2 linked regions of the Halotia branconii CENA392 genome follow. The protein of the gene in region 2 interacts with the protein of the main gene of each other region in a pairwise test. Links are inferred from orthologs where the notes say so. Each region holds a gene or a part of one and is shown on either strand. Other genes may lie near its edges.

Evidence for each region.
Region 1: the proteins of ftsZ (region 2) and QI031_RS18315 interact in binary tests that used the Bacillus subtilis proteins (3 or more experiments, as listed by UniProt). The link is inferred for Halotia branconii CENA392 from one-to-one orthologs.

Annotation. Positions count from the first base shown.
Region 1 is NZ_CP124543.1:4,158,539-4,170,822, forward strand. What follows is about bases 6,715-9,548. They hold QI031_RS18315 (cell division protein SepF), read right to left. Parts: upstream 8,516-9,548; coding sequence 7,913-8,515; downstream 6,715-7,912. Other genes in these bases: QI031_RS18305 (DEAD/DEAH box helicase), read right to left, coding at 6,715-6,851; proC (pyrroline-5-carboxylate reductase), read right to left, coding at 6,957-7,769; QI031_RS18320 (YggS family pyridoxal phosphate-dependent enzyme), read right to left, coding at 8,879-9,547; pipX (transcriptional coactivator PipX), read right to left, coding at 9,544-9,548. In the rest of the region: QI031_RS18295 (ATP-binding protein), read right to left, coding at 1-2,390; QI031_RS18300 (nuclear transport factor 2 family protein), read right to left, coding at 2,740-3,378; more of QI031_RS18305, read right to left, coding at 4,170-6,714; more of pipX, read right to left, coding at 9,549-9,822; QI031_RS18330 (anthranilate synthase component I), read right to left, coding at 10,517-11,971; QI031_RS18335 (energy-coupling factor transporter transmembrane component T family protein), read right to left, coding at 12,040-12,284. UniProt on the Bacillus subtilis protein: Cell division protein that is part of the divisome complex and is recruited early to the Z-ring. Probably stimulates Z-ring formation, perhaps through the cross-linking of FtsZ protofilaments. Its function overlaps with FtsA.
Region 2 is NZ_CP124543.1:116,312-133,454, reverse strand. Bases 5,568-8,402 are described here. They hold ftsZ (cell division protein FtsZ), read left to right. Parts: upstream 5,568-6,256; coding sequence 6,257-7,549; downstream 7,550-8,402. Other genes in these bases: QI031_RS00630 (hypothetical protein), read right to left, coding at 8,147-8,281; QI031_RS00640 (hypothetical protein), read left to right, coding at 5,641-6,210. Also shown: QI031_RS00655 (WD40 domain-containing protein), read right to left, coding at 1-1,823; QI031_RS00650 (P-loop NTPase fold protein), read right to left, coding at 2,027-3,367; QI031_RS00645 (cell division protein FtsQ/DivIB), read left to right, coding at 3,877-4,722; QI031_RS00625 (DEAD/DEAH box helicase), read right to left, coding at 8,732-10,243; 30S ribosomal protein S12 methylthiotransferase RimO, read right to left, coding at 10,312-11,631; photosystem I biogenesis protein BtpA, read left to right, coding at 12,312-13,160; QI031_RS00610 (vitamin K epoxide reductase family protein), read left to right, coding at 13,440-14,420; QI031_RS00605 (CHASE2 domain-containing protein), read left to right, coding at 15,153-17,143. UniProt on the Bacillus subtilis protein: Essential cell division protein that forms a contractile ring structure (Z ring) at the future cell division site. The regulation of the ring assembly controls the timing and the location of cell division.

The sequences.
Region 1 (12,284 bases), 4.0 Mb from region 2 along the record:
GTAAATACACTAGCAGAAGAAGCAATAATTACTGTATTTTGATATTCTGGTTGGGAACGCAAAAGTCGTGTCATCTGAAAGCCATCCATTACAGGCATTGCCAAATCAGTAATAATTAAATTGGGTTGGTAGGCTTTTGCTTTATCTAAACCCTCTTGACCATTGATAGCCTCAATGATTTTAAACCCTAACGGTTGCAGTAAATTGACAATGACAGCACGATTTTCCCAAAGATCATCAACAACTAAGATAGTTATTGATTTACCTTCATATTTAATGATATTAATGGGATTGTTATTTAATTGTGATTCCTCTAACTGGATGTAACTTGTAACTTCTGGTAAATCTAAATCAAACCAAAACTTGCTACCTTGACCATAAATACTTTCAACTTGAATTTCACTACCCATCATTTCCACAATTTGGCGGCTTATAGTTAGTCCTAAACCTGTGCCTTCAGTCTTAAAAGACATTTCTCCAACCTGTTCAAAAGGTAGAAAAATTTTCTGTAATTGCTCTGGAGTCATACCAACTCCTGTATCTTCAACTTGAAATCTAATTGTAGTAATTGGTAGTTGTTGATCTTGACTAAAATCTACTAATGATGTTATTTGATTAACTACTCCTACCGTAAATGTTACTTTTCCATCAGCTGTAAATTTAATAGCATTACCTAAAAGATTAATTAATACTTGTCGTAGACGTTTTTCATCAGCATAAATAACAGTTGGTATATAGTTGGAGATTTGATAATGAAAACTAACTTCTTTTTGTTCTGCTTTCACACGGCAGATATCACCAACTCCCGTCAAGAAGTTTTTTAAGTTAAAGTTATTTGGGTAAAGTTCTAGTTTCCTCGCTTCGATTTTGGAAATATCTAAAATATCATTAATCAGCATCAAAAGATGAGAACCGCATTGATAAATAATACTGATAGCGTCTTTTTGGCGGGAACTAACAGTTTGATCGCGTTGTAAAATTTGGGCGTAGCCCAGAATACCGTTAAGGGGAGTACGAAGTTCGTGACTCATATTGGCCAGAAATTCGCTTTTTGCTTGGTTGGCAGCATCGGCTGTTTCTTTTGCTGTTTTTAATTCTATAGTTCGTTCTTCAACCCGCTTTTCTAAAGCTGTAAAAGATTCCCGTAATTGTCCTGCCATTTGGTTGAAAGCTTGGGCAAGAATGCTGAGTTCTTTAACATCAGAAACTTCTACTGTTTGGTCAAGATTACCAGATGCGATCGCACTACTAGCTTTAGTTAAACTTAAAATAGGCTGAGAAATCCAACGAGATGTATATATTCCTAAAATTGTCGCTAAGAAAAGCGCCCCTAGACACAGCCAGATAGTAGTCTGATTATTAGCATTAATTTGAGCCATAAAGTCAGTTTCAGGAACAATGACAATCACTAGCCAATCCAAACCGAATTTGTCATGCCAAGGTGTTACTTGTACAAACTGACGTTCGCCGTGAAATTTTAATGCAACTTGTTGGGTCTTTTTAATTTTTTGAAAATTGCCAAATTTTTGTTGTAGATATTTTGCCGTACTTTTAATTAAAGCATCATTGCTATTTAATGCTGATAATCTTTGTGCTTGACCAGCAATCACTTTGTATGGTAAATCGTCAACTGAAGAAGCTACTATTTCTCCAGAACGCTCTACAATAAATATTTGACCTGACTTACCAAGTTTCAAGCTGGTTAAAAAATTACTAATTTGTGACAAAATTAAATCGACACTAATTACACCAACTAACTTTTGATTCACATCATCATAAATAGGATAGCTGGAAGATATCGAAAATATTTCTGGTTTATCTTCCCACTGATAAATTTGACTCCACACAGGTTTACCTGCCTTGGCGGCATCTGTATACCAAGCTTCTAGGCGAGGGTCATAATTTTTAACTGCTGTTAGTTCGCGGCGATTTCCTTGATTATCTGTGGTATAAACATAAAGTTTACCAATGCCTTTGGGTGCAGAAACTTCGTTAATCAAAAGATTGCCATCATCTAAACGTTCAACTCCAATAAATTCTCCTTGGGGGTTGGCAAAGCTATTGTAGCCAATATTAAATACCCGCATTTGTTTCCAGAAGTAATACCCAGTTTGCTGAAAATCTTGTAAATTCAGCATTTTTAATTCTCTGGCATCTGCATTGATTTGATTAATTTGATGAGGAATTGCTAGGTAAGTATCAAGATGCTGACCAACTAGTATATTGACTTGACTCATTAATTGTAGAGCAAGGTCATTAACTGCTTTTTGCCCATTTCTAAAAGATAAATAACCTACTAGTCCGACTGCGGCAAAGATTTGGATGACAAAAGGAACAATGAGGATGAGGCGCAAGGGCATCTTTTGGGAATTTTTAGCACCATGCTTCATAATTTTAAGTTTTGGGCTGCTAAGAATGTGTGGTGTAAATCTCTGGCGTTATTTTGCCCATTCTCTTGCTATTGATATCATCCAATACATTAACCTACTGTCTCCTGTTATCGGAATTTTACTGCGATCGCTTTGTGATCAATAATTTAGTTGTATCAATACCTCCGCCATTTTTGTGTAGTATCTGTTGGGTTTCCCTGCGGGTTCGCTGAAAGCATTCTCGTCAGAGTAACCCCTTCGCGTCTACGTGCCTCAATCAAACCTACGAATCAAGGCTTTTTTTACTTTGGCGAAGGTATTATGTATCTATTTTTAAGTAATTAATGCTTCATGTGTGGTATGTGTAGTTCTACTGGGCATTTCTGGCGGTTGGGGTAGTTGGGGAACTCAAGTTTAAGAAATCAATCAGCGTCAGGATTCTATTACTAATTTTCCAGCGCCCATTTCTGTTGAGAATGACATCATCTTCATAGGTACCATTGGCAACATCAATGCTGGTTTCCGAACGTTTGTGAGTTGCATGGAGGTAAGAGGACATCTTGGCACGGTTAGATCGAACCGAGATGTTGATCGTACCTATAAGATGTTGAGTAGCTAGATATCCATTTCCTTGGAATACAGAATAAACAAAATCCGCCCAAGCATCTGTACCAATGCGTGTTTCACTTGCGCCATTAGGGAAAATGGCAGTGATACGTGCATCTTGAGTAAAACAATCCCGATAAATATTTTTCCCTTCTTGGAGGTTTCCTCTACCAATGGCATCAGTTCCCAGTGCATAACAGTTTGTTAATTTTTGAATTTCTAATTCTGCATTAGGTTGAGTTACGCTTGCTGACTCAAAATTAGGTTGAATCGCGCTTGCTAGTTCAAATCTACTTCCAAGTAATAACGTCAAAATAGCTGTCAGCGAAATTAAGGTTACACGATGTAATAGAAACGAAATAACCTTTGAAATTACTCGCTTGTTTTCTCTGTTTTTTTCCACAAAAGGAATCCTTTGTTTTAATAATTTTTACATCTTACACCTCACCGTAAACTTAGATTACAGCCAAAAACTTTAGTTTATTAACATAGACTAAAACTATTGCATATTTATCTAAAGCTTACTTAATAGTTCAGCAAAAATTATTTATTGGTGAATTTCGGATTGGTGTAAAATTTCAGTATCCAATTATTTATAGCAAGTAAAAAATTAATTTGTAACTGTTATTTGTAACCAATATTATGCTGATAAATCTAGCTAGAACAGCTAACATTGGCATGAATTATTTACCACCGAAATCATACTTAGGGCTTGCTGAAAAAGTCTTTTGGTAGGGGCAGGAAACAGGGAACAGGGAACAGGGAACAGTTTTATGCCTATGGTTTCCAATTTTTTGAACTCCAAAAAATTTGATATCCAAGGTTTTTAAGGCTTATACGCCTATTTTCATGCACTTTTTTCTCAAAAAATAGCCGCAAAACTTTACAAGACAAGACTTTTAAAGCTGTTCAGCAGACCCTACTTACAATCTAGATGAAGAGTTTAAAAAGTCAATTGCTTCGCTTTACTCGCAATGACAATTGGGTATTGTTTTACTTTGAGTACTCTTAACTGTTATCAGTTATCAGTCATCAGTCATCAGGTAATTTCTATTCGCCAATTTACAGCAAATTTCATTTGGATAAGGTACATTTTTCTAGCCTCTAGCCTCTAGTCTCTAGTCTCTAGCCCCTTTTTTCTTAAAAGGTGTACTACACCCAACCGAGAAACGCTGTAAATCATTTCTACCAATGTCATTCTACTGTCTCATTAACTGGGAATCGATCAATTAATTGCATAGCTCGACGGGCATTGCGCTGTAGAGATTCTGGCAAGTTGGGAACGTGGGGAATCTGGGATAATAAATCCAAAGTCCGGCGTAAAATTCTCACTACATCACCTTCATCTAAGGTGGTATGATCGCAGAGTTCTGTCCATTCTTTTCCTAATGCCCATTGTTCGACAATGGCAATTAAGTTAAGAAATCGATGCTCTAAACCAACAGGTAAGGCTACACCATGTCGGTATTGAATCTTTAAAACCGAACGGCGGATTGGTTGTAATCTAGACCAAGCATTATCTGCTTCTGAGGAAAGTTCAAAGTTAACTTTAGTGTCAGGACGTGGGGTTTCTGTCACCAAAGCGGCGGCGACTGCTGCTAAATGGTGCGGATCTATATAGTCTAATTCACCACTGGCGAGTGATAAACCCAGCCATAATTCATTTTCTCCTCGAATTGCCGCCGCAACTTCCCCCAATTGTGTGGGTACTAAGTTATCTAAACAGCCAAACTGTTGCAGAATCGTGATTAAGTTGAGAAATTCTTCCCAATGACGTTGTGATTGTTGCTCTACTTGAGTTTGCAATTCTTCCAATTCTGCTTCTAGTTCTACATAGCGCGCCCTACGTTTGTAAATCGCACCCACATTGCCCGATTGATGTATGGGATGATTTTCTAATTGCTCTTGGACAGCAGTCGTCCGACTGAGTTGTTCGGCAACTTCTGGGGGCGTGTACAGAAACTCTCCAGGGTCAGGAATTTGTTGAGCGATCGCCCATGTGACTTCATTTCCACGGCCTGATTGCCCTGGTTGAAAGAGCAGTTCTGGTGGTGGTAAGATTTCTGGCGGCACTTCAACTCGTGGTAATTCGGCATATAAATCAACTACATCCTCGCTTGTGGCCACATACCAACGGTTATCGCATCCCAAACACACTAAATAAGGAAGTTCTACAGAATCAGGTGTTTTCCCGACTAATACTGCTGTTATGGGTGAAGACACTGTGATGTTTTTACCCTTGAGACTCAATAGAGTTCCGGAGATTGCAAAGCTCAACATCATACCTAATTGTTCTTGTCGGTCTTGTTGTGCTTGTTCTTGCAGTGTTTTTAATAACTGGCGTTCTACTTTCAGGCGTTGTCGCAATTTTTCATAAATTGCCAATTCGTTTTCATCAACAGCGTCAATTTGCTCTTGCAGTTGAGCTAATTGTGCTTGGATATCGGCAATTTCATCATAATCTGGTCGCAGATGCAACGTCGCCATGTACTGCCCAAAGCTGCGTTCTATCAGTTCTCTGGTTTGTTCTAAGGTATGGGTTTGCAGTAGATTCAGCACCATACCGTAGCTAGGCGTAAACTGGCTAACTAAGGGATCTGGTTTAGATGTGGCTAAATATGCCGCTTCTTTCGCACCTTCAAAGGGAGTTTGAACTGTGACTACATGACCTTGTTCATCCATGCCTCGACGGCCAGCCCGCCCTGCCATTTGCAAAAATTCGGAAGCGTTCAATAAGCGGTGTCCAGAGTCGGTGCGCTTAGAAAGGGTGGAAATGACTGTTGTCCGGGCGGGCATATTAATACCCGCAGCCAGTGTTTCGGTAGCGAAAACTACTTTAATTAGTCCTTGCTGGAACAATTCTTCTACCAACACTTTCCATGCAGGTAAAATACCGGCGTGGTGGGCAGCAATTCCCCGGTAAAGGGGAGCAATTTGTCCAGAACGCCCAGCTTCGGGGTTGCGATTTAAAAAATCATCAATTTGTCGGCGCAATGTCTGCGATTCGTCATTATTTACTAGCCATAGATCACCTACTTCAGCCACCGCTTTATCACATCCCCGACGACTAAAGATAAAGTATATTGCTGGCAACATGTCTCGTTGCTGAAGCTGGCTGAGAGTATAAATAATCCCAGGTGCTTCTGGTCTTCCACCTTTACCTCTATCCCCTTGCCTTCTTTTGCCCCTATTTGCCAAGCGGGGGTTAATTTTAGTTTTGCTATCGTTCAGCAGGGGAAATAAGCCTTTGGGATTGCAATAATGAAATTCCAAGGGTACAGGGCGAAAATCAGAGTAAATTAGGTCAGTTGGGCCATGAACGCGATTTAACCAATTGGTGAGTTGATCGCTGTTGGCAACTGTAGCTGAAAGGGCTGCTAGTTGAATTTCACGAGGACAATAGATGATTGATTCTTCCCAAACTGTGCCTCGTTGGCGATCGTTCATGTAGTGGCATTCATCTAGTATCACCGCTTCAACATCTACCAAGGAAATGCCAATTTGTCCAATCGGTGTGCCATAAAGCATGTTGCGGAAAATTTCTGTGGTCATCACCAAAATTGGTGCATCTCTGTTAATAGAAGCATCTCCAGTTAACAGTCCTACTTGGTCAAAGCCAAATTTTTCTCGAAAGTCACGTAATTTTTGATTCGACAACGCCTTGAGGGGAGTGGTGTAAAACACACGTTTTCCTCGTGACAAGGCGCGATAAATGGCGTATTCGCCTACTAATGTTTTGCCCGAACCTGTGGGCGCACATACAACTACAGAGCGATCGCCATTTAAGGACGCGATCGCATCTTTTTGGAATTGATCCAGATCAAAGGGAAATATCAACCCTAGGTCAAGTTCTGGAGACGGCGCGGGATAATTCACTCAATCACATTTGCAACCAGATTGTTTACTATATTAACGGCTATCTTGTCAACTTCGTTAGGAGTATTAGGGATTGTTTATAAGGAAAGCTCTTTCCCTAACCCCTCATTTTCCCAATTCTTGAGAGCGTTGTGCAGCCACTTTCACGGCTTCAATTAAAGCTGAACGAAAACCTGAGCGTTCTAGCTGGGCAATCCCAGCAATGGTAGTACCGCCGGGACTGGTAACGCGGTCTTTTAGTTCAGCTGGATGCATTTTGCTTTCTTGTAATAGTTTCGCTGTTCCCAGTACAGTTTGCAAGGCTAGTTGATTGGCGATGCCTCTGGGCAAACCTGCTGCTACTCCTCCGTCAGCCAGGGCTTCTGTCATTAAGGCTACGTAAGCAGGGCCACTACCAGATAATCCTGTGACTGCATCCATCAACGTTTCTGAAACTTCTACAACTTCTCCTACCGCCGAAAAAATTTGTTGTGCTATTTGCTGGTGTTTGGCGTGGGTGTATGCACCTAAACAGATCGCTGTAATTCCTGCCCCTACTGTTGCTGGTGTATTGGGCATGGCTCTAATTACAGGTAATTGCGGAAACGCAGCTTCTAACTGATTTAAACATACCCCTGCCAAAATAGAAATTACTAGGGGCGAGATTTCTATAGTAATAATATCTGCTAATTCTTGAGCGATCGCGCTAAATACTTGCGGTTTTACTGCCAAAAATACGACTTCACTTGCTTGGGTAAACACCAGGCCATTATCTATAGTTATAGCCACATCATATTTTTGCTGCAAAAAATCTTGACGCGCCGATAAGGGTTCGCTGACTATAACTTCCGAAGGCTGATAAATTCCCCGCGCAATAAGGCGGGATAATAGCGCTTCTCCCATTATCCCGCCACCAATTAAACCAAATTTAATAGTCATTACTTAATAGTCAATAGTCATTAGTTAATAGTTAGGTATGAGCGAATTTAATCTATCAATATATGGTAAAACACTATATACAGTTAAACTCGCCCGTACAAGAATCAAAAACTTTTGACTCTAAACTATTGACAAATTTAACTTTACTGTGCCATCCGGTTGGTTTCGTTGCCCCAGGCTGGAGTTGCATTAGTTGCGGCGGGACGTGCAGGGCGGGCTGGCGGTTGTGGTACTTCATGAATAACTCCACCTTGAGTACTAACTTGCACACAGCTTGGTGTAAACAAAAAGATGCTTTCTCCGATGCGCTCTTGATGTCCATCGAGTGCGTAAGTCCCACCTGCAACAAAATCTACTGCCCGTTGGGCTTGATCCGGGTCCATGATCGTCAAGTTTAACACTACTGACTTGCGCTCTCTTAAAGCTTGAATTGCTTGAGGCATTTCTTCAAATGTCCGTGGTTCAAGCACTAATACTTCTGAAATTCCGTTACTTGCTCCTGGCATACCAATCACATTCCCCATTGTAGACTTTGATACTGCTGCTGCTACATCATCACTCATTGTAGTCACGGGTTCTCGCCAACGTCGATTTTGAGCGGTGGCTTCTGCTGGTGCTGGCTGAGGATTTTCTTGCTGATATAGATTTTGATAATTATCTGTATCTGCCTCTTCTTCGTAATACTCGTATTCTACTTGTTCGTTGAGACCTACAAAGTCTCGAAGTTTGGAAAATATATTGTTCATTATTTCGCTCCTGGTAAAAATTACCCTTATTTGATGTGGCTATGAGTTAATGTAGCCAGTTTTAATCGCTACAAAAAAGAACAACCTCATGATTTTATCGCTGCTTGTAGCCTCTATCACAGTGATCAGTGATGAACTGGCGCTGTCGGCAACGCCTGTAGATTAACCTAGATACAATAATGAGTCAAGATTATATCCTAATGATTGTCCGAAATAAAACTGAGTTTACCTCCTTTTTTCTGAGCAGTCACGTTTTTTAAAACTAATTTTTGTGTACAATCACGCACCAGTATTATCTAAAAAACCTCTGTAGGTTATCCCTAGTGCTATTAATACTTAACCCAAAAGATCGGAACTTAGACGCTAAGTGCGATCGCCAAATAATATCGTTCCTAATCTTACCATCGTTGCTCCAGCTTGCACTGCCAGTTGGTAGTCGCCTGACATCCCCATCGACAACTGCTCCATTTTTAGATGAGACCAACTTTGTTCTTGGATTTCTTTAGCTAACTTGCGAGTACTATTAAAGACGCTCAGTATCTCCGTATTACTTAATGCTAACGGTGGAATTGTCATCAAACCTTGAATTTGTAAAAATTTACACTGATTAAGTGCAGGTAAGTCAGCTAATAGTTCTGACACACTCCAACCCGACTTGTTAGAATCGGCAAGAATCTTCACTTGCAAGCAAACCTGAGGACTAACTCCTAGATCTTGCGCTAATTGATTTAAGCGCTGTGCCAACTTCAAGTTATCTACAGAATGAATCCAAGGAAATAGTTCAATTGCTTTTTTGGCTTTATTACTTTGCAAATGTCCAATAAAGTGCCAGGTAATATCCGATAAATCTTGCAATTCGGTTTGTTTACTGGCAGCTTCTTGGATACGATTTTCGCCGAAATCGCGGATTCCGGCGTTATACGCAGATCGAATTACCTCAGTCGGAACTTGCTTGCTGACAGCAATCAATCGGACTGAAGGTGGAAGTGAGGCGCGAATTGTGGTAATACGTTCGTTAATCGAACTAGTCATTGGAAGGTGCGTTGGAAAACACTCTGAAGCTGATCGTACTCCTGAGATTGACCACTGCGACGCAAAATACGCAAGCGATTTTCTAACAGCATTCTTGCCTCTGTACGTCCTATAGGCTGAAATTTAATACCTTTAACATCATTGGCGACGACAAAAAACAAGCGTTGAGCATAAAGTGTAGTGAACAGATCTTGGTTTTCGTCAACCATGCAGATCCGATAAAGCAAACCCCAAGTTGGATGATTTATGTAGGTTTCAGAGTTTTCTGGATTCATTTAGTAGTCAAGGTAGGAGTATGTATCTTTTTGCAGATAAGTACAAACATCCAGACGATAATAACTCTCTTTCGTCAGAATATTTGGACAGAGTTACGCAAAACTCAGCAATTTTTGCCGTTGAATAACGGTGATGAAAACCTTAATCTAGTTCCTCATGGGCAGATGAAGTTAGCCATAGGGAAGCAGAACAGTACAACAGAGGCGATAATTCTGGTATTGTCAAGCCTTTGAGGTAGATTGGACAATTGAACCCGCAAAGAAATCGCTGTTTGCTCTTGACGAATCATACTCAGTTGCAATTGCTAAACCAGAAAGTCTTAACCATTTTGCTTGATTTTCCCCGTGGCAACAGGATACACCCCTTTCAGCGCCCAAGGGCAAAAGTCAACCCACCCTGCTTTTGACTGCCGCAGAAGCATCTACATAGCTTCTGTTTACACTAGCTTCTTTTAATGTTGCCATAATTATTGATTTGTGGCGCAAAATAGCTTAGGAATAGGGCATTGGGCATTGGGCATGGGGCATAAGAAGCAGAGGTGCAGGGTGCGGGGAGCAAGGGGGATAAAGAAAAATTACCTCTTTCTCTTTCTTTCTCCTTTTCTCCCTGCTCCCCTGCTTCCCCTGCCTCCCCTGCTTCCCCTGCTTCCCCTACTCTCCTGCTCCCTGCTCCTTTTTCTCTTGATTGAGAGTTTTAGGGATTGAACATTTTAAGGGCTGCTAGTTGTGCTTGCGCTTTGTGTAGAGATTCATCCCATTCTCTTTGTGGATTGCTGTCTGCGACGATTCCGGCTCCTACTTGTCCCCAAACGGTATTGAGTGGAGAGTGGGTAGATGAGGGGGTTAATAGCAAGGTGCGGATTAAGATATTTAAGTCTAAGTTGCCTCGCCAATCTAAATATCCACAAGAACCGTAGAATAAACTGCGTCGCATGGGTTCTAGTTCTTCGATGATTTCCATGCAGCGAACTTTAGGGCATCCTGTGATTGTGCCGCCAGGGAACAAGGCACGAATCAAATTAGTGGCAGTGCATTTGCATTTTAAAGTACCTTGAATATTGCTGACAAGGTGCATAACATGGCTATATCGCTCGATTGTCAGCAATTCATCGACATTTACTGTACCATATTCGCAAACGCGCCCTAAATCGTTGCGTTCTAGATCTACTAGCATTATGTGTTCTGCACGTTCTTTAGTGTTGCTGAGTAGTTCTTGTGCCAATTGATTGTCTTGTTCTGGGGTTGCACCACGCGATCGCGTCCCGGCAATTGGTCTAGTTTGCGCTTGCCGATTTTGTAATAATACCAGACGCTCTGGTGAACAGCTCATCACTTCTCCCCAAGGCGTTTGCCAATAGCTAGCGAAGGGTGAAGGATTAATTTTTTGTAAAGCTTGATAAATTGACCAGCCAGAAGCCGATGTGGTAGTGGTAAATCTTAAAGAAAGATTCGCCTGAAATATTTCTCCAGCTTGAATGTATTTTTTGGCACGGTTGACTGCTGCTTCATAATCTGGCTGAGATGTCAAGAACTCAGGGGCAAAGGTGAGAGGATTAGAGGAGTTGTCGTCATATTTTCTGGTTAACCGAGTTTCTAAGTGATGGATATCGTCAATTTCACTAGCTGCTAGCCACAAAATTTGTTGGGCGTGATCCAAAATGGCAAAAGCATCTGGTTCGTACCAAAAAGCCACGGGAAACGGTAAATTATCAGATTTTTTATCAGGTAACTGTTCAATTTCCCAAGCAACGTCATAGCCTAGCCATCCTAACCAACCACCTGTGAAGGGGAGGTGGGGAGGCAGCACTTCGACTACGCTCAGTGACCGGGGGCAGGGGGGCAGGGGGGCAGGGGAGCAGAGGGGCAGGGGGGCAGAGGAAGAATTTCTAGTTTGTAGCAAGTTTTCTAGGAAGGGGAGGACTGTTCCTAGTGGCGGTGTCCACATCTGCGGAATTTTATTTATTATCCGAGGAGCGCCTGCACAGATAGAATATCGACTAAGTTGGGGTTGGTTGGTTGGCGTTGGGTAAGGACTTTCGAGGAGGGTAGCAATTTCAGATACATTATTTGAGCGAAACAAAGCAGCAAAAACTTCAGAACCAGTACGATTTTTTAACGGAAGCGATCGCCAATACCAAGGTTTGGTCATAATTTATCAATAGTCAATAATCATTAGTTACTCTCCCATGTCCCATGCCCCATGCCCAATGCCCCATTTCAAAATTGATTTCCCAAAACTACTCGCACTCCCCAAAACAGGGTCAACATTGCAATAGCCAACCAATCTCGCGCTTTAAGTCTCAATTCATGCCACTTAACGCGGTGTTCATTTGGACTGGTAAAACCGCGTACCATCATCGCACTAGCCATTTGTTCTGCCCGGAGTAACAAATTTTCTAATAGTCTTTCTGCGACTATCATCCAAACTTTAAATGCTCCTTTCAATCCCAGCTTTTTCCAAT
Region 2 (17,143 bases):
TGTATTTGTGTCAGTACTTGGTTGATATTGCGTCCCAAAGCTGTAACCCAATCGGTGTAACTAGATAAAACAATAGGTAAAGGGATACGTTCACCGATGGCTTTGCCTTTTAAAGCTGGTACCAAGCCAGCCTTAATAATTGAACTTTTACCAACTCCCGATAGCCCATGAATAATCGTCAGTTTATAGTCGGCACGAGTAATTCTTTCAATTAAACGATTTACATCTTGTTGTCGTCCAGAAGCAGCTATTTCCTGAGCAATTCCCTCAGGAATAAATGGTGTTTTTTGCGGTTCGATAACTGGGTTAATTTTGCAGCGTTGTGGCTGTAATTGACTAGCACCAATGAATGCACGAAAGCCGTACTGATGTTCTATTTGAATTTTTTCTTGCTTGAGATTAAAAGCTTCTATGTAATCGCGACGTTCCAAAAAATAAAGCGATCGCAATTCTTCTAAAATCTCTAAATATAATAATGGCTCATACTGTAGCTCACAAACTACCCGCGCCCATTCCAGATTGCTAATAGCTTCATCGCACTCACCTAAATGCCGTTGTGTCCGTGCTAGCAATAAAAGATACCAGCTTTCTTGTTGTCGGGCTGCATCTGTTGCTCGTTCTATAATTGAAAGGGCTGTATTCACCAATTCATGAGCTAATATCCACTTAGATTCAGAAACTGCCACAGCTGCCAAAAAGCCATAATCTTGAGCAACTTGCATTGAGTTACCATAAGTTTTATGCAGTAACAAAGACGTTTGCGCTAATTCTTTTAACTCTTCCCAGGCTTGTAGACGTTGCAGCATTTCACAAGCGGGCAAAATGAATTTGGCAACCAAGTCTTGTCTTTGTTCCTGTTCTAATTTCTCCAGACATTGTTTAAACCAAACGCAAGCATGATGCCAATAATTACTATTAGCACCTTGATGTAAATCTGCCATCCGGCGGTAACATAATCCTAAGTGGAATAATACTATTGCCTGCCAGAGTCGATAGGGAAAACTTTCTCTTTCTTTAAACTCTTCTTTTTCTCTTTTACCTTCTCGCTGACATAAAGCTAGACTTTTTTGATAATGAGCTAAAGCTCCATTAATTTGATCGTTGGCGTATTTGTCTCGCCCTAACACAAATTCTAAACTAGCTTCTAATCCTGGTTCTAATTGGACACTATATAACCGTAACAAATCATTACGGGCTGATTCAATTTCGAGACGATGCTGAGATTTTGGTGCTAAATCAAGGGCAGCATTAGATAAAAACCTAGCAGCACCAGCTTCTAAGACTTTGCCAAAGAGAGATTCTGTCTCTTGCCGTATTAAGGCAATTAAATCTTCTTTGGTCATTTCAAATTTAATAGTGGTTGCAGCCCAACTTTTGAAATCAGGCGCTAATCTAGCTAACAATGATGCCACTTCATCTTGCAGCCACAAAACTATCGGAAAAGAAAAAGTAGCTGCGTAGATATCTCTTGCTTGATTAATGCCACTCAGTAAGTCATCAAGATTGATCACTGATTCTAGACCAAACACCATCAAAGCTGATGGTAAAGAATCTGTAATAACAGCAGGATTATCTAGAAATAATTCTGTGACTATTTTGTTGTGTAAGGCAGTCGTTGAGGGTTGGATAAATATCTCTTTTAAATTGATATCTTTAGTAATTTCATGGACAGTATTGAGCATTTGTTCACGCAATTGCCCATAGTTACATCGAACTAAAATTAGAGAAAACTGACCTTGTGAAAGCTGAATTGATCGCACTAGCCTTTGCAGAGATTGCTGATTAGTTTCGGCGATCGCTGCTGTAAGTTGCAACTGTGTCATAATTATAAAATAATAATAAAAAACTACATACCAAAAATTGACAAGGCATAAATAGCCTTACCAATTATTAATTTTTTGTCGTTACTATGTATGTTACTAACAAACTCAGTAAATGCCATCCAGGCATTTACTAGTCTATTAAATTAGTTTTGAGGATTGCTTAATTCCAAATTTATTAACTTATTAATTAATTTTTGAAATTTTTATTTTACAATTTGTTTTTGCTGCCAAGTTATCACTTTTTCTGTTTCTGCCAATGCTGGGCTAATACCAAACCAACGCCCTTGAGGATCACGGTATTCAAATAAATACATACTTCGTAATAAACTTTGGTAATCAGACTCACCTTTAACGCTCTGTTGCTGCACTACTTCAAACAGTAATTCCCACTGACATTCATCAATAGCTAATAGCAAATCGTCACGGTAATCCTTAATCACAGCTTCTAAACAGTCTCTAGAAAAAGGAGGATCTTGCCGTTGAAGACAACTGTAAAGCAACCCTAGTAAATTACGAATGTGACCGCCACTAACGCGACATAAGCGATTAAGGGTTTCTGGATCATCAAATAACTCTGTAATTAATAACAGCCTTTGATTATAAGAAACTTCTGGAAAAGCTCTTGCTAGCACTAATTGGCGTAGTAGTGACATCCCTGGTTCGTAATCACTACTATCTCTTTGTCGCACTCTGACCATTGGCAGAACTTTCGGTGCAATGCCTCCCCCCAAGCGGTTTTTCAATGTTTCATACTCATTGGAAAAAATCAACGCTAGGGGAATCGTATAAACTAAGTGGCATTTGAGTCGGCGTAACTGTTCACCTCGGTCAATAAAAAGATATTCTGGTTGTGTCCGCCCAGATGCCACAGGGCGCATATCGACTCTATCTAAGTTATCTACGATTACAACCAGTCCTTTTTGACCTTTTAACTTGAGTTGTTCAACAGCCTTGTCTAATACCTCTTCATTAATAGCTTGCAAAATACTATTGGTACGTGGTTCTAGATATTGCCTTAACTGATTTCGTAACTGAGCGCTATCTTTAGTTTTAGCTGTAATTTTGGCAATACCCAAAGACAATTCTGCTTGTCCAGAAAGCTCAATGGGACTTTGCAAAAAATCCCCAATTTCTTTAAACAAATTAATAAAGTAACTTGGTTTTAGTTTGATGCCAATTGCTTCTAAACTGACACTAACTTGACGGGCTACACTCAACAAGATATCACTGACATCAATATCCGCCATATCTAGGTCTTGACTGGACTCAAAATAAACTACATGAAATCCTGCTACTTCCAGTTCTGCTTTGAGGCGTTGTAACTCTGTTGACTTTCCGCAGCCAATATGTCCCGTAAATAACTGACAGGTCGGCTCATCCGGAGAAATACGAGTGATAGTACGTTTTAATTCCTCAACAATCTTACAACCCCGGACATCAGCAAAATCGATGTAATACTGTTGATCCAGCACATTACCCATATTTAACGTGTAGCTAGGATTACATGCTTTGTAAAAGCGTGACAAATTCAGTGTATTGATCATGTAGATGCGTTGTTTGCCTTTTTATATACTTAAAATCCCCATTACTTGTATAGGTACATAATTAGCTTGCAATTGATCATATTGCAGATGACAACGCTCGATGCAAGATTGCCACAAGCAATAGTCAGTACCATAATAGAGATTTAATTGACCCTGATGGGTACAGTATATCCGTCTTTTTTACAGATGCTATTCAGCTTTTGATAATCTTTAAGCTTTTACTTGACTAAAAACTGCTTTATATGCATTAAATTATTTAGTAAAAAAAGCTACTATTTATTACTGTTCTTGATTTGTGTGGCTGCTAATAGAACAGTAATATGTATTAAATCTAGCCCTGTCTTCTTTGGATTCCTGACACCCCAGATGATGAATACTGTAAGGTGTTGTTACTAAAAGTAAAAAAAGTCTTGAGGGTAGCGGCTAACAGATGTTGACAAGGTTTACTGTAGTTAATCAGTTACTCTCAATCTACCGAAGAATAGAACCGCAAGCAAAAAGGGGTTTAAATGGCTGGCATAGTCTCAGTTTCCTATACAGATTTAGCCCAGCGCCGTCAAAAATTACGTCGCCGACGGCAGATGAAAATTCTTCAGGCTATTTGGCGAACCTTAGCCATTAGTGGCCTAGCTGGTGGTTTACTATGGGTGGCAATCCAACCAACATGGATACTCAATACTCCCAAGCAAATTGTGATGAAATCAGGGGATCAAGTGCTTTCACAAGAAGCGATTCAGTCATTTTTGACATTTCCCTATCCTCAGTCTTTATGGCGGATTGAACCGTCTGCGATCGCTGATTCTTTAGAGCAACAACCAACTATTGCCCAAGCAAGCGTCGCTCGTCGGCTGTTTCCTCCTGGATTAATCATTGAAATTCAAGAACGAGTACCTGTGGCGATCGCTCAACAGGCCAAATCATCAAATACTGATACTAACAATGAACAAGCATCTACGGGTTTACTAGACGCAAGTGGTGTTTGGATACCCTTAGAAAAATACAAATTAGTGAATCCCACCATCAAATTGCCGATTCTCAAAGTTATTGGAGCGCCAGCACAATATCGTTCCTACTGGAGTCAGCTTTATCTATCTTTGAGCCAAAGTTCTGTGAAAATCATGGAAATTGATTGCCAAGATCCAACGAATTTAATTTTAAAAACAGAACTAGGAAATGTCTATTTGGGTGCGCCAAGTCCTCAATTACCTGAACAAATCAAGGTACTTGCTCAAATGCGTCATTTATCTAAAAAGCTTAATCTCAATCAAATAGAGTATATTGATCTGAAAAATCCCGAATCCCCATTAGTACGGATGAACCAAAAAACACAGGAAACTGACCACCAAACTCCCTAGAAATATCCAAGATATTGAATTGAGCCAATTCTAGTAAATTAAGAAATTTTATGTTTACTAAATATATTGATTATTTTCACTTTTCTAATAACTCAGAACTGACGTACGGCTTACGACTTTACGTTATTCCGTTCGCTTTTAGCGTTCCCGCAGGGTATACAGCGAAGTAATCGCAAAGGCTCAGTTTTTCATTATGAATGCGTAATTCCTCTTTTGTTGCCTTCGGCAGAGAATAATCTGAAACGCCTATTTTTACGTCTTTTTTCAACAAAAGGATGTAAATGATCAAGCTGGGATGCGATCGCCTACATTTGTGATGATATCTGAGACTCAGGCTAGGAATAATATTTTTCTCTCCTCGTAGTAACAAAAGAGGGATAAGTCCTATAACTTTAAAAAATCAGTGTCAAATTTTAATTAATTTAGATGCAAAGATCCATCATCAGACTTCTTTTGAGATTACAAAGGCCTATAATTGTTACCCTGACATCTGGTCGAGGGGTGCAATATGTTAGACAATCGGATGATGGTGTTTGGTGTGAAAAATGCCTTGTGCCTACCAATCTTTAACCTAACCCAGCTGAGAAATGAGAAAAATGCGTGAGTTTTCCATTGCAGAACACTGGTGTAGACCCTTGGAGGGTGACTTCTTACAAGACGGACAGTTGCTGTTACAACTACCTATTAGTTGATCATACCACCGCAAATGTTCATAAAAAGAAGGTAGTTTTGATGAGATTTATCACTTTCATCAGTCTGACAAGATAGAATCTTATCCTAAATAAGCGTCTATTCAGGCACATCAAATAGCAAATCTATCAGGATGTTATATAACTGATAAGCATAGTCTCCTTGCCTTTGACTTTACAGTTAATTCAATAAAAGGCAAAATTTGTCTCTTAAGTTGCAATCATTTCTATGGTTAAATCTATCAACTATATGGCTAAGGCAGGTGGGATGGGCTATTACAGCGCATTTTTGCAAGACATGCTTTCTAAGCGCAATGTTATTTGTACTGCTATTAGATGTATATTTGATTTACTAGAATCAGCCGATAGTATTAATCATTTGGGGATAAAAAACTTGTATTATCAGTATTTTATTCTTCTAATGGTGAATAAAATATACAAAACTCATGTAATAAGTGTGATTGTTAATTTAAAAAAAACAAACACTGCTAGTTGTCAACGTAATCAACAATCTCAATCATCAACAGAATTATTAGGAGGGTATTGGGTATGTCAAAGGTATGCTGTGCCAAATTGGCAACATAGTAGTGAAAATATTCATATTTTGTGGAAGTTATACAGATCAATTTTTAGTAAATGTATGTATACTTCTCTAGAATTAGCTATGCAGATAACTACTTTCATGGCTTATCCTATAGCAAACTTTCGCACTTTCAATCTTGTTAAGGTTGGAAATAGTGATCTCAATAAAGAACAGTGCCATAGAGGCAGTGTCCAACTATCTATAGTTGACTCTTAGGTGAAGAATACCTGAGTAAAGTCGTTTATCTACCTTTCAAAATCCAATGACACTTGATAATAACCAAGAGCTTACCTATAAAAACTCCCAATCTGTGGGGCAGCCAGGATTTTCACTGGCATCTAACTCGAATAATCCCTTTAATCACTCTGGGCTTAATTTTGGACAAAACAACGATAGTAAAAGGATCACTACAGAAAATAGCAGAATTGGCGAAATTGTTCCAGGTCGAGTTGCCAACATCAAAGTAATCGGTGTAGGTGGTGGTGGTGGAAATGCGGTTAACCGCATGATTGAGTCTGATGTCTCCGGAGTAGAGTTTTGGTCAATTAATACTGATGCTCAAGCTTTAACTTTGGCAGGGGCCCCTAGTCGGTTGCAGATTGGACAAAAGCTAACACGAGGTTTAGGAGCAGGTGGTAATCCTGCCATTGGTCAAAAGGCAGCAGAGGAATCACGAGACGAAATTGCTACGGCTTTAGAAGGTGCTGATCTAGTATTTATCACGGCTGGCATGGGAGGTGGTACTGGAACAGGTGCTGCCGCCATTGTTGCAGAAGTAGCAAAAGAAATGGGCGCTCTTACTGTTGGCGTAGTGACTCGTCCATTTGTTTTTGAAGGTCGTCGTCGCACTAGTCAAGCAGAGCAAGGTGTTGAAGGGCTAAAAAGTAGGGTAGATACATTGATTATCATCCCCAACAACAAGCTGCTGGAAGTGATTCCTGAGCAAACTCCTGTGCAAGAAGCTTTTCGCTATGCAGATGATGTACTACGTCAAGGGGTACAGGGAATTTCAGATATCATTACGATTCCCGGTTTAGTAAACGTTGACTTTGCTGATGTCCGAGCTGTGATGGCCGATGCGGGATCAGCATTGATGGGTATAGGTGTTAGTTCGGGCAAATCAAGAGCTAGAGAAGCAGCAATTGCTGCTATTTCATCACCATTACTTGAGTGTTCTATTGAAGGAGCTAGAGGAGTTGTCTTTAATATTACTGGTGGTAGTGACCTTACCCTACATGAAGTGAATGCTGCCGCAGAAGCAATATATGAAGTAGTTGATCCCAATGCCAATATTATTTTTGGAGCAGTGATTGATGACAGGCTACAAGGTGAGGTAAGAATTACAGTCATTGCCACTGGGTTTACAGGCGAAGTGCAAACAGCGCCACAACAAAACGTCGTTAACGCCAGGGTAACAACCCCGACAAAGCGGCCAACACCAACACCACAGACACCAGCAGTTAATCCCCCAACACCAGTTGCAGAACCCAAAGAAAAGACTGGATTAGATATTCCAGATTTTCTTCGTAATCGGCGTACACCACCACGCAATTAATTGATTTTGGATTTTAAATTTTTAGATGAAATTTGCAGTCTCTTGTTTGGCTGAGTACTGGATAAAGTCTTTTATTTCTAGACTTTTATAGAGAGGGGTAAGCAATCCTGTTGTGATCCCCAATGCAGCCAATGAATTGATAACTAAAATTGTCAATATTACCCAGTTATTAAATAAGATTGGGCAAGAGTCTGTCAACTCATAAAAAATAGCCAAAAATAGTATTTTTTGAAAAAAGATTTAAGTAAGTCGGTGAAATAAAATCAAACTATGTGAATAAAAGTAAATAAGGCTCAAACTCTTTCTCCCGCCGCCTTTGGTTACTGAGCGACTTATAATGAGCGTCCTTCGACTTTGCTCAACAACTGTAGTCGAAGTAAGCCGAAGTGCTGCCCCCTGCTTTATTCTAATAGGAAGCGGCTTTATTCCTACTTTTAGGCAAATTGAAGGCTAATTAGCTTTAGACAAGCTGTTATACCATTTCACGAAATTATTGATACAAATTACTTTTCTTACTCCCCCTGCCTTTGGTCACTGAGTTTCGACACTTCGACAGGCTTAGTGCGGCGCTGCGCGGCAGTTGAGCGTAGCCGAAACTTAACTACCGCGTAGCCGAAGTGCTGCTTCCCCTGCTTCACGGCAGTTGCTCTTGGGGGGAACCACGCCACTTGCTCCACTTGGTGAGGCAGCCCGCAGAAAGTTGTTCCAACAAAGAGGAGCCAGCGCGGTCATGGGGGTTTCCATGCCACTTGCGGGACTCGGGGGGAACCCCCGCAACGCAGTGGCTCCCCAGGAGCGACTGGCGTTGGACTGCCGTTAGCGTAGCGATAGCAAGCTTGCGAGCGTCACCCAAAGGGGAGACCCCAAGACCGCACTGCTTCCCCTGCTTGCCCAAATGTATCAACTTTAAAGTTAAACGATATTATGGGGAGGCACTGCTTTAGGCGAGCAATGCCCAATTTATAGCAAATAGCATGGAAAGCCACTCTAGCCTCTCACTCCATTTAGGAAAACCCCAGACGTTCGCAGACTCGCTCTAAGCGTAGTCCTGCAAAGAAGCAAGCTACGCATAGCCTCTTGTAGAGAAGGCTTTACGCTAATGGCTCCCTTTGTGAAAAGACAGTACTGGCTCACCATTGACTTTTGATTCTTGACTAAGAAGTTGGTTCTCTATTCTGTATGTCAACCGAGTTTTTTGCTATTAGGCGATACAGAAGGTTCACGATGTGTTGTCCGCAGTTTAGGCTTGGGAGTACCTCGTCTTTCTTCTTCACCACCGTTACTGTCTGATTTAGTCCAAGAGGAACGGCTGCGTTCACCAGAAGAATCACGACGTTTATTGAGCTTGGGTTTGGGTACGGGTACGTTGTCTTCTTGGGGATCTACGCCTGATTGCAACCAAGCAGGACGAGTTTCATCGTAAGCGATTTGCAATGCCGCCGCAGCGATCGCATGAGCATCGTATTTTTCAATCAATTCGCTAACTATTGGCAAGAATGAAGCTAGGCGTTCGCCAGTTAAGGCTTCTCCTACTTGTTCTTGCAATTTATTGATGTGTCTGGCTTCAATTTGCGCCCGTGTAGGAATTGATAGCAATTGCCAACTTTGGCGATTATGGCGCTCAAATGCCTGTTGTTTGCGTCGCTCAAAAGGCTGAACTAAAGAAATAGCCGTTCCTTCTTTACCAGCTCGACCAGTACGACCAATCCGATGGACATAGGTTTCTACGCTATCAGGTAAGTCGTAGTTGATCACATGGGATAATTGATCGACATCTAACCCCCGTGCGGCAATATCTGTGGCTACCACCCAGCGCACTTGACGATTGCGGAATCTACCTAATAAGCGTTCTCGTGCTTGTTGCGACAAGTCACCGTGATATTCGTCAACACTATGACCAGCAGCTTGTAATTGATTGGTGAGTTCTGCGGCTGTGCGTCTGGTACGCACAAAGATTAAAGCTGTTTCTGGATCTTCCATTTCCAGAATCGGCTGTAAAGCTTTGGCTTTTGTCCAGTGACGGGGGATGAGATAAGCTACTTGATTGATTTTGTTGGGAGCAGCTTTTGGTTGTTCGACGGTGACTATCGCAGGCGATCGCAAAAATTTGTTCACCAACATGCGAATCGATGGCGGCATGGTGGCTGAGAACAAAGCTGTTTGGCGATCTGTAGGTGCTTGAGAAAGAATCTTAATCACATCATCGATAAAACCCATGCTCAACATTTCATCGGCTTCATCTAAGACAAACCATTTCACTTGATCGAGCTTGAGACAGCCCCGGTCTAGTAAATCTATCATCCGTCCTGGAGTACCCACAACCATGTGAACGCCACGTTTGAGTTGTGACATTTGGCGGTCAATCGATTGTCCACCATAAATTGCTAGCACTCGCAATCCATCGTTACCCATGAACTGAGCAACGGCATCGTGAACTTGAATTGCTAACTCACGAGTTGGGGTCAAGACCAACGCTTGTACTGCTCTTTGGTTAACATCTAACCGTTCTAAAATTGGCAGGGTAAATGCTGCTGTTTTACCTGTTCCTGTTTGGGATTGACCGACTACATCTCGACCTGCTAACAATTGGGGAATAGCTTGGGCTTGAATATTAGTAGGTGCGGTAAAGCCGATTGTTTCTAATAACTCTACACGTTCTTGTGAAATGCCTAATTCTGGAAACGAAAGATTCATCAAATCTCCTAGGTTTAGTTTTTATTTTTAGATGAGTCATTAGTCATCTAAATTTGACAAATGACAATTTAGTTATTGACAACTTGACCGTATAGGTCATATATATCAGCGCCGTGGATCGCTACTGGCACGATGGTTCCTAACTTCGCCTGACCTTCGATATAAATTTGACCATCGACTTCTGGGGAAAATCTACCTGAACGACCAATTAATTTCCCACTTTCAGGATTTTCTTGCTCTATCAGGACATCAACAATCTTGCCTATTTCCTGCTGATTTTTTCTTTGCGAAATTGGCTGCTGGAGTTCCATAACTCTGTGCCGACGCTGCTCCATCACTTGTTGTGGCAACTGATTAGGTAGCTTATAGGCAGGGGTTTCCTGTTCTGGTGAAAAGGTGAAAACACCAACATGGTCAAATTCATGCCGCTGCACAAACTCTAGTAGATGCTCAAAATGCTCTTGAGTTTCTCCGGGGAAACCAACTATAAATGTTGTCCGCAATACTGCCGTTGGTAGCGCTGTTTTGATGCGATCAATAATCTCATTGTTCACACGTCCTTGCCAAGGACGGTTCATATTGCGGAGAATCTCTGGATGAGAATGTTGCAGAGGCAAATCCAGGTAAGGTAAGACGTTAGGTGTTTCTTTGAACGCTGTAATCACATCCAAAGTTAATCCGGTGGGATAAGCATAATGTACTCGAATCCAAGGTACATCCACCTTTGCCAAGGCGCGAAGCAGTTCGGCTAACTTTGGCTTACCGTAAATATCCAAACCGTAATTAGTTGTGATTTGGGAAATGAGAATAATCTCTTGTACCCCTTGGGAGGCTAGCTGCTTGGCTTCGGCAACTATAGATTCAATAGTACGCGATCGCTGGTTTCCTCGTAGATAAGGAATAATACAAAATGCACAACGATAATCACATCCTTCAGCAATTCGCAAGTAGGCAACACCCTCTGTTGTGGTGCGGTAGCGCGGTGTCGTTTCATCAGCAATGTAAGTTGGTTCTACACTAACTTGTTTGACCCGTTCTCCCTGTTGTACTCGCTCAATTACATTGACAATTTTGTGATAATCACCTGTTCCCACCACAGCAACTGCTTCCGGCAACTCTTCCAATAATTGTTCCTGGAAGTGCTGGGCCATACAGCCAGTGATGACAATTTTTTTATCTGCCTCTGCCAACTCTACCAAAGTTCTGACAGATTCTTCTCTTGCCGCTTCAATAAAACTACATGTATTGACAATAACGTAATCTGCTAACTCTTCATTTGTATCTACATCGTAACCTGCTTCTACAAGCAGCCCTAAGATGTGTTCTGTATCAATTCGGTTTTTTTCGCAGCCCAAGTGGGAAATTGCAATTGTTGGCTTTTCACCCATATTTTGAAAATATTTTCCGGTTTTTTCGTAGTCAAACACAAAACGCGATGATTTTGCCCTTGATAATTAGTACCCTTATAATTACAGCGCTCACAACTCATCTAGAAATATTCCACTTATAGCTACTGCTTGTGGACTTATGACCTTGATGATTTGAGGTCATGGTATGATATTTCTGTTAATTAGTCTGTTTCCCAGGTAAAATAGAGTGCCTTTGGGTACATTCGACACTTTTAATGTTTTTTAACAAATTGCTTACTGGTATTTTGCATTACCACAAGCGTACGCGTTGTTAATTTACCCGTCGGGAAGCCGCCCAAAGGGCTTGTTGTGAGAAGTCGCTACCCTCAGGGAAATCGCACTTGCGACTACGCCTAATAAAGCAGTAATGCTACCCTGGAGCTTCTGGCTTAGTCTACGACAATGCGCAAACGAAATGCCTAAACTATGGGAAACTGCCTTGCGTCTTGTGAGTGGCAAACTCCTCTTGTTGTAGCCAAGTTTTATCTTAACATATCTTATGGGAGGTTTTACGCCAAATTCCATCTTCGGAGAGAGGCAGTAAGACAACCAGTGTAAAACACATTTGACTAATTTAGTTAAAAGTCAAGAGTCAATAGCCAAAAAATTTTAGACTCTGGACTGGTGGACTATTGACTCCGCGAAGCGGATTTAAAGACGTGGACTTACATCAGATATTTAAAACTCGAACACCGATTATTGGCGTAGTTCACCTACTCCCACTACCCACCTCACCCCGTTGGGGAGGTACTTTAAAAGCGGTAATTGACCGCGCCGAACAAGAAGCAGCAGCCTTAGCAAGTGGTGGGGTTAATGGCATTATTGTGGAGAATTTTTTCGATGCTCCGTTTACTAAAAACCAAGTAGATCCAGCAGTTGTCAGCGCGATGACTGTTGTGGTGCAAAGAATACAAAATTTGGTAACGTTGCCCGTAGGCTTAAATGTTTTGCGGAACGATGCTAAAAGTGCAATAGCGATCGCTAGTTGTGTACAAGCACAATTTATCCGCGTCAATGTTCTAACAGGAGTAATGGCAACCGATCAGGGATTAATTGAGGGAGAAGCCCATCAATTATTGCGTTATCGGCGCGAACTGGGTTGTAATGTCAAAATTATGGCTGATGTGTTGGTCAAGCACGCCCGTCCTTTGAGTTCCCCAAATTTGACAGTTGCTGTGAAAGATACGATTGAAAGGGGTTTGGCAGACGCGGTGATTTTATCTGGCTGGTCTACAGGTAGTCCTCCTGACCTAGAAGATTTAGAGCTAGCTTGCGGCGCAGCAAACGGCACTCCAGTATTTATTGGTAGTGGAGCCGACTGGGAAAATATTGCTACACTAATGCAGGCAGCAGATGGTGTCATTGTGTCTAGTTCCCTAAAACGCCAAGGTCGAATTGAGCAACCAATTGACCCAATTCGCGTCAGCCAATTTGTGGAAGCAGCACATCGCACTTGGAACTCCAAAAGTGAAAGCAAATCAGCAGAACAAGTGAAGTTACATTCTTAGAGGTTAGGGACTAGGAACTAGGAAAAAAGGCAGGGGAGCAGGGAGCAGGGAGCAGGGAGAAATAGATAATTCCTCTTCATCCCCCTTGCACCCCGCACCCCGAAGTTGCTCCACTTGGGGAGACACGCCAGTTCCTTCAAGTCGGGAAACCCGCCCAACGGACTGGCTCCCCAAGACCGCACTTCTCTTCTGCCCCAATTCCTCTTAATTGCCCCATGCCCCATACTTCGGCTACGCTCAGTACAAGTACCCCATGCCCAATTTCCCAATTAGCAGTTTATGATTCGCCGCCGTTCTACTCCTTGGATTCATAAATGGTCGCGTCCATTGATTGCCGCGATCGCCGGCTTTGGTGCGCTCACAACTGGATATCTCACAATAGAAAAGATAACAGGAGGTAGCGCCGCTTGTGTAGCACAAGCTGGTGTCAAGGGCTGTAATGATGTACTTTCCAGTCCTTGGGCAACAGTTTTGGGTCAGCCTTTAGCCCTATTCGGGTTTTTGGCATACACCAGCATGGTGATATTTGCCCTAGCACCCTTGGTGTTGAAATCAGGACAAAACAATAGCAGTAAACAATTAGAAAACTGGACGTGGTGGCTGCTGTTGGTGGGGGCGATCGCCATGTCAGTTTTCAGTGGCTACTTAATGTACTTGCTGGCATTTCAAATTAAGGCTATTTGTCTTTACTGTATTGGTTCGGCTTTGTTCTCCCTGAGTCTTTTAGTATTGACGATTATCGGCCGTACTTGGGAGGATGTTGGACAAATCTTTTTTACCGCTATTATTGTGGGGATGGTAACGCTAATTGGTACTTTAGGTGTCTATGCTGGTGTCAATCAAACAGGTGGTACAGCTGGAACTTCTGGACAACCAGAGAAAATTACCTTTGTTCCTCAAGCACAACCTAACCCAGAATTTGGTTGGGAAGTCACCACAACTTCTGGTGAGGCAGAAATTGCCCTAGCCCGCCATTTAGTGAAGATAGGCGCTAAGGAATACAGTGCTTACTGGTGTCCTCACTGCCACGAACAGAAATTGCTTTTCGGCAAAGAAGCTGAACAGATCATCGACAATATTAAGGTGGAATGCGCTGCTGATAGCCCAAAAGGTAAACCTGAATTATGTAAAGCAGCAAAAGTAGAAGGTTTCCCTACTTGGATTATTAATGGCAAAAGCTACAGTGGGGTACAAAACTTAGAGGAACTGGCAAAAGTTTCTGGTTATACGGGTTCTAGTAATTTCAAATACTTTAAGTAACTTCATTAAGCAAGTCTTTTTGAGAAAACTTAGGCTTTCAAACTCCATAGTCAACTGGTTAAATGCAGCTATTTTTTTCCAGTTGACTTTTTTTGATGAAATACTCTTAGTCTAGTACCCAATTACAAATTTTTAATTTGCTTAGGACTATAATCTAACGTGCGCCTCCCTTGAAGACTTACGTTAATCTACAAGTACCACAGAAGTAAAATACATATTTGAGTACAATTACTTACATTTTTTGTACTTAAATGCATTTAGATAGCATCCGAGAGAGTTAGTAATGGAAATTAGACAGACACTGAAAAAATAATATGTCAACTGAAAGTTATTATAAATATACTTTTGTAATCAATAATGAATAATATTTATACTGAAATTGTTTTTATAGAAGCAAAAATTACAGTTGCCCTTTTGTAACACATAAGTCGTAATGAATAATGAATGATCCATTTAGAGTTAAGTAAATCGGTGAAATAAAATCAAACTATGTGAATAAAAGTAAATAAGGCTCAAACTTTTTCTCCCCCTGCTCCCTGCTTTATTCCAACGATAATTATCGACATCGACCTACTTACCATAGACTTTCTTACAGGAACTACTCCTCCTGATCCTGAAAATAAGTTTATTTCACTCATTTGAGAATTGCTATAGTTCTTGCACAAGTTATATTTGCCAATAGGCTGATAACTATAAGAAACAAAGAGTATTTTTCCCCACTAGGTTATGGGAATGAGTAAGCAGTTATGCAAGCGTCTTGTAAGGTTAATATTAAGACTGAAACAATCGCTTGGTCAAAAACACAGAGAATTGATTACCGCCTCTATCGTTGCAATCTGCATCCTAATTTTGCGTTCTATGGGATTATTGCAATCATTAGAGTTAGGAGTTTTAGATCAATTTTTTCGCTTACGTCCAAACGAACAGCCAGATAATCGCATTACTATTGTAGTCATTGATGAGAGTTATTTACGTAAAGTTGGCTGGCCAATTCCAGATCGCATCATCGCTCAATTATTGCAAAAATTAAGTGAACAAAAACCGCGAGCAATTGGTTTAGATATCTACCGAGACTTGGAAGTTCCTAGTAACGATTCGGCAGAAAACTCTGGTAAACAAAAATTGCTTGATGTTTATAAATCAACGCCAAACTTGATTGGTATTGAACTGTTGGCAAATGAAAAAAATAACAATTTTAAAAATAAAAACGTTGGTGTTCGACCTCCAAAAGGACTGAATACAGAACAAGTCGGTTTCAATAATGTACTATTTGACCCTGATGGCAAAATACGCCGCAGTTTATTGTATTGGCATGTTAATAATAAGTTACACGAAAGTTTTGCGCTCAAGCTAGCTTTATTGTATTTAAAGTCAAAGGGGATTACTCCAAAAAAAGCAGTCAGTAACTCTGAGTATTTACAGTTGGGTAAGTCGGTATTTCCTCGTTTTCAGGCCAACGATGGTGCTTATGTAGGAGCTGATGACAGAGGCTACCAAATTTTATCCAATTTTCCTAAACCAGGGTGTAAAAATAGCTCGTCTGGAAAACTTTGTGGTTATCGACAGGTAACTATGAGCGATGTGCTTGCTAATAAAGTAGACAAAAACCTAATTAGCGATCGCATCGTACTTATTGGTTCCACTGCTCCTAGTCTTCAAGATTTTGCATTTATTCCCCAATCTAGTCGTCTGATGGGTGCAGCCGAGCCGATTACAGGTATCGAACTTCAAGCTTATTTTATCAGTGAATTAATCTCAGCTGCGATTGAAGGACGACCTTTATTAAAGACATGGCCTCAACTGTGGGAATCTTTATGGATTTTTACTTGGTCTTATTTGGGAGCCGTAATGACGTGGCAAGTACGCTCCAAAAGCCAGAGTATGTTTAGTATTTTGCTTTCTTATCTAGCGTTAATCTTAAGTGCATATTTGGCTTTTTTAACTGGTTGGTGGATACCAATAATTCCTTCATTGCTGACTTTTGGCATCTCAGCTATTTGGATGATTTTTCATGTTGCCCATATTCAGGAAGAATTGAAACGTTCTAAAGAGTTTTTGCAGCAAGTAATCAATACAATCGCAGATCCAATTTTTGTCAAAAATAAACAACATCAGTGGATTGTGTTAAATGAGGCATACTGTCGATTAATTGGTCGTCCTAATACTGTGTTAATTGAAAAGTCAGACTATGACTTTTTTCCTGCTCATGAAGCTGACGTGTTTCGACAACAAGATGAATTAGTTTTCCGCACTCAACAACCAAAAGAAAATGAAGAAGAGTTTACTGATGCGGCGGGAAAAATTCATTTAATTGCTACTAAGCGATCGCTCCACAAAGACGCGGCGGGTAATTTCTTTTTAGTGGGGATAATTCGAGATATTACTCAGCGTAAAGAGAAAGAATACGAACTTATACGCACCGCTAAACGCAAAGAAGACCATTTGCGTTATCTAGCTGATCACGACCCGCTTACAGGTCTATCTAACCGTAAATTCTTTGCAGAACAACTTCACGAGTCTTTAGTTTGGGCTCAAGAGAATAATTTATCTTTGGGACTGCTGTTTGTTGATCTGGATGGTTTTAAACAAGTCAATGATACCTTTGGACATGAGATAGGCGATCGCCTCTTAGTAACTATCGCTCAGCGGCTCAATAACTCTTTACGTGGTAGTGATACTGTTTCCCGTTTAGGCGGTGATGAATTTACAGTGATTTTACGGTC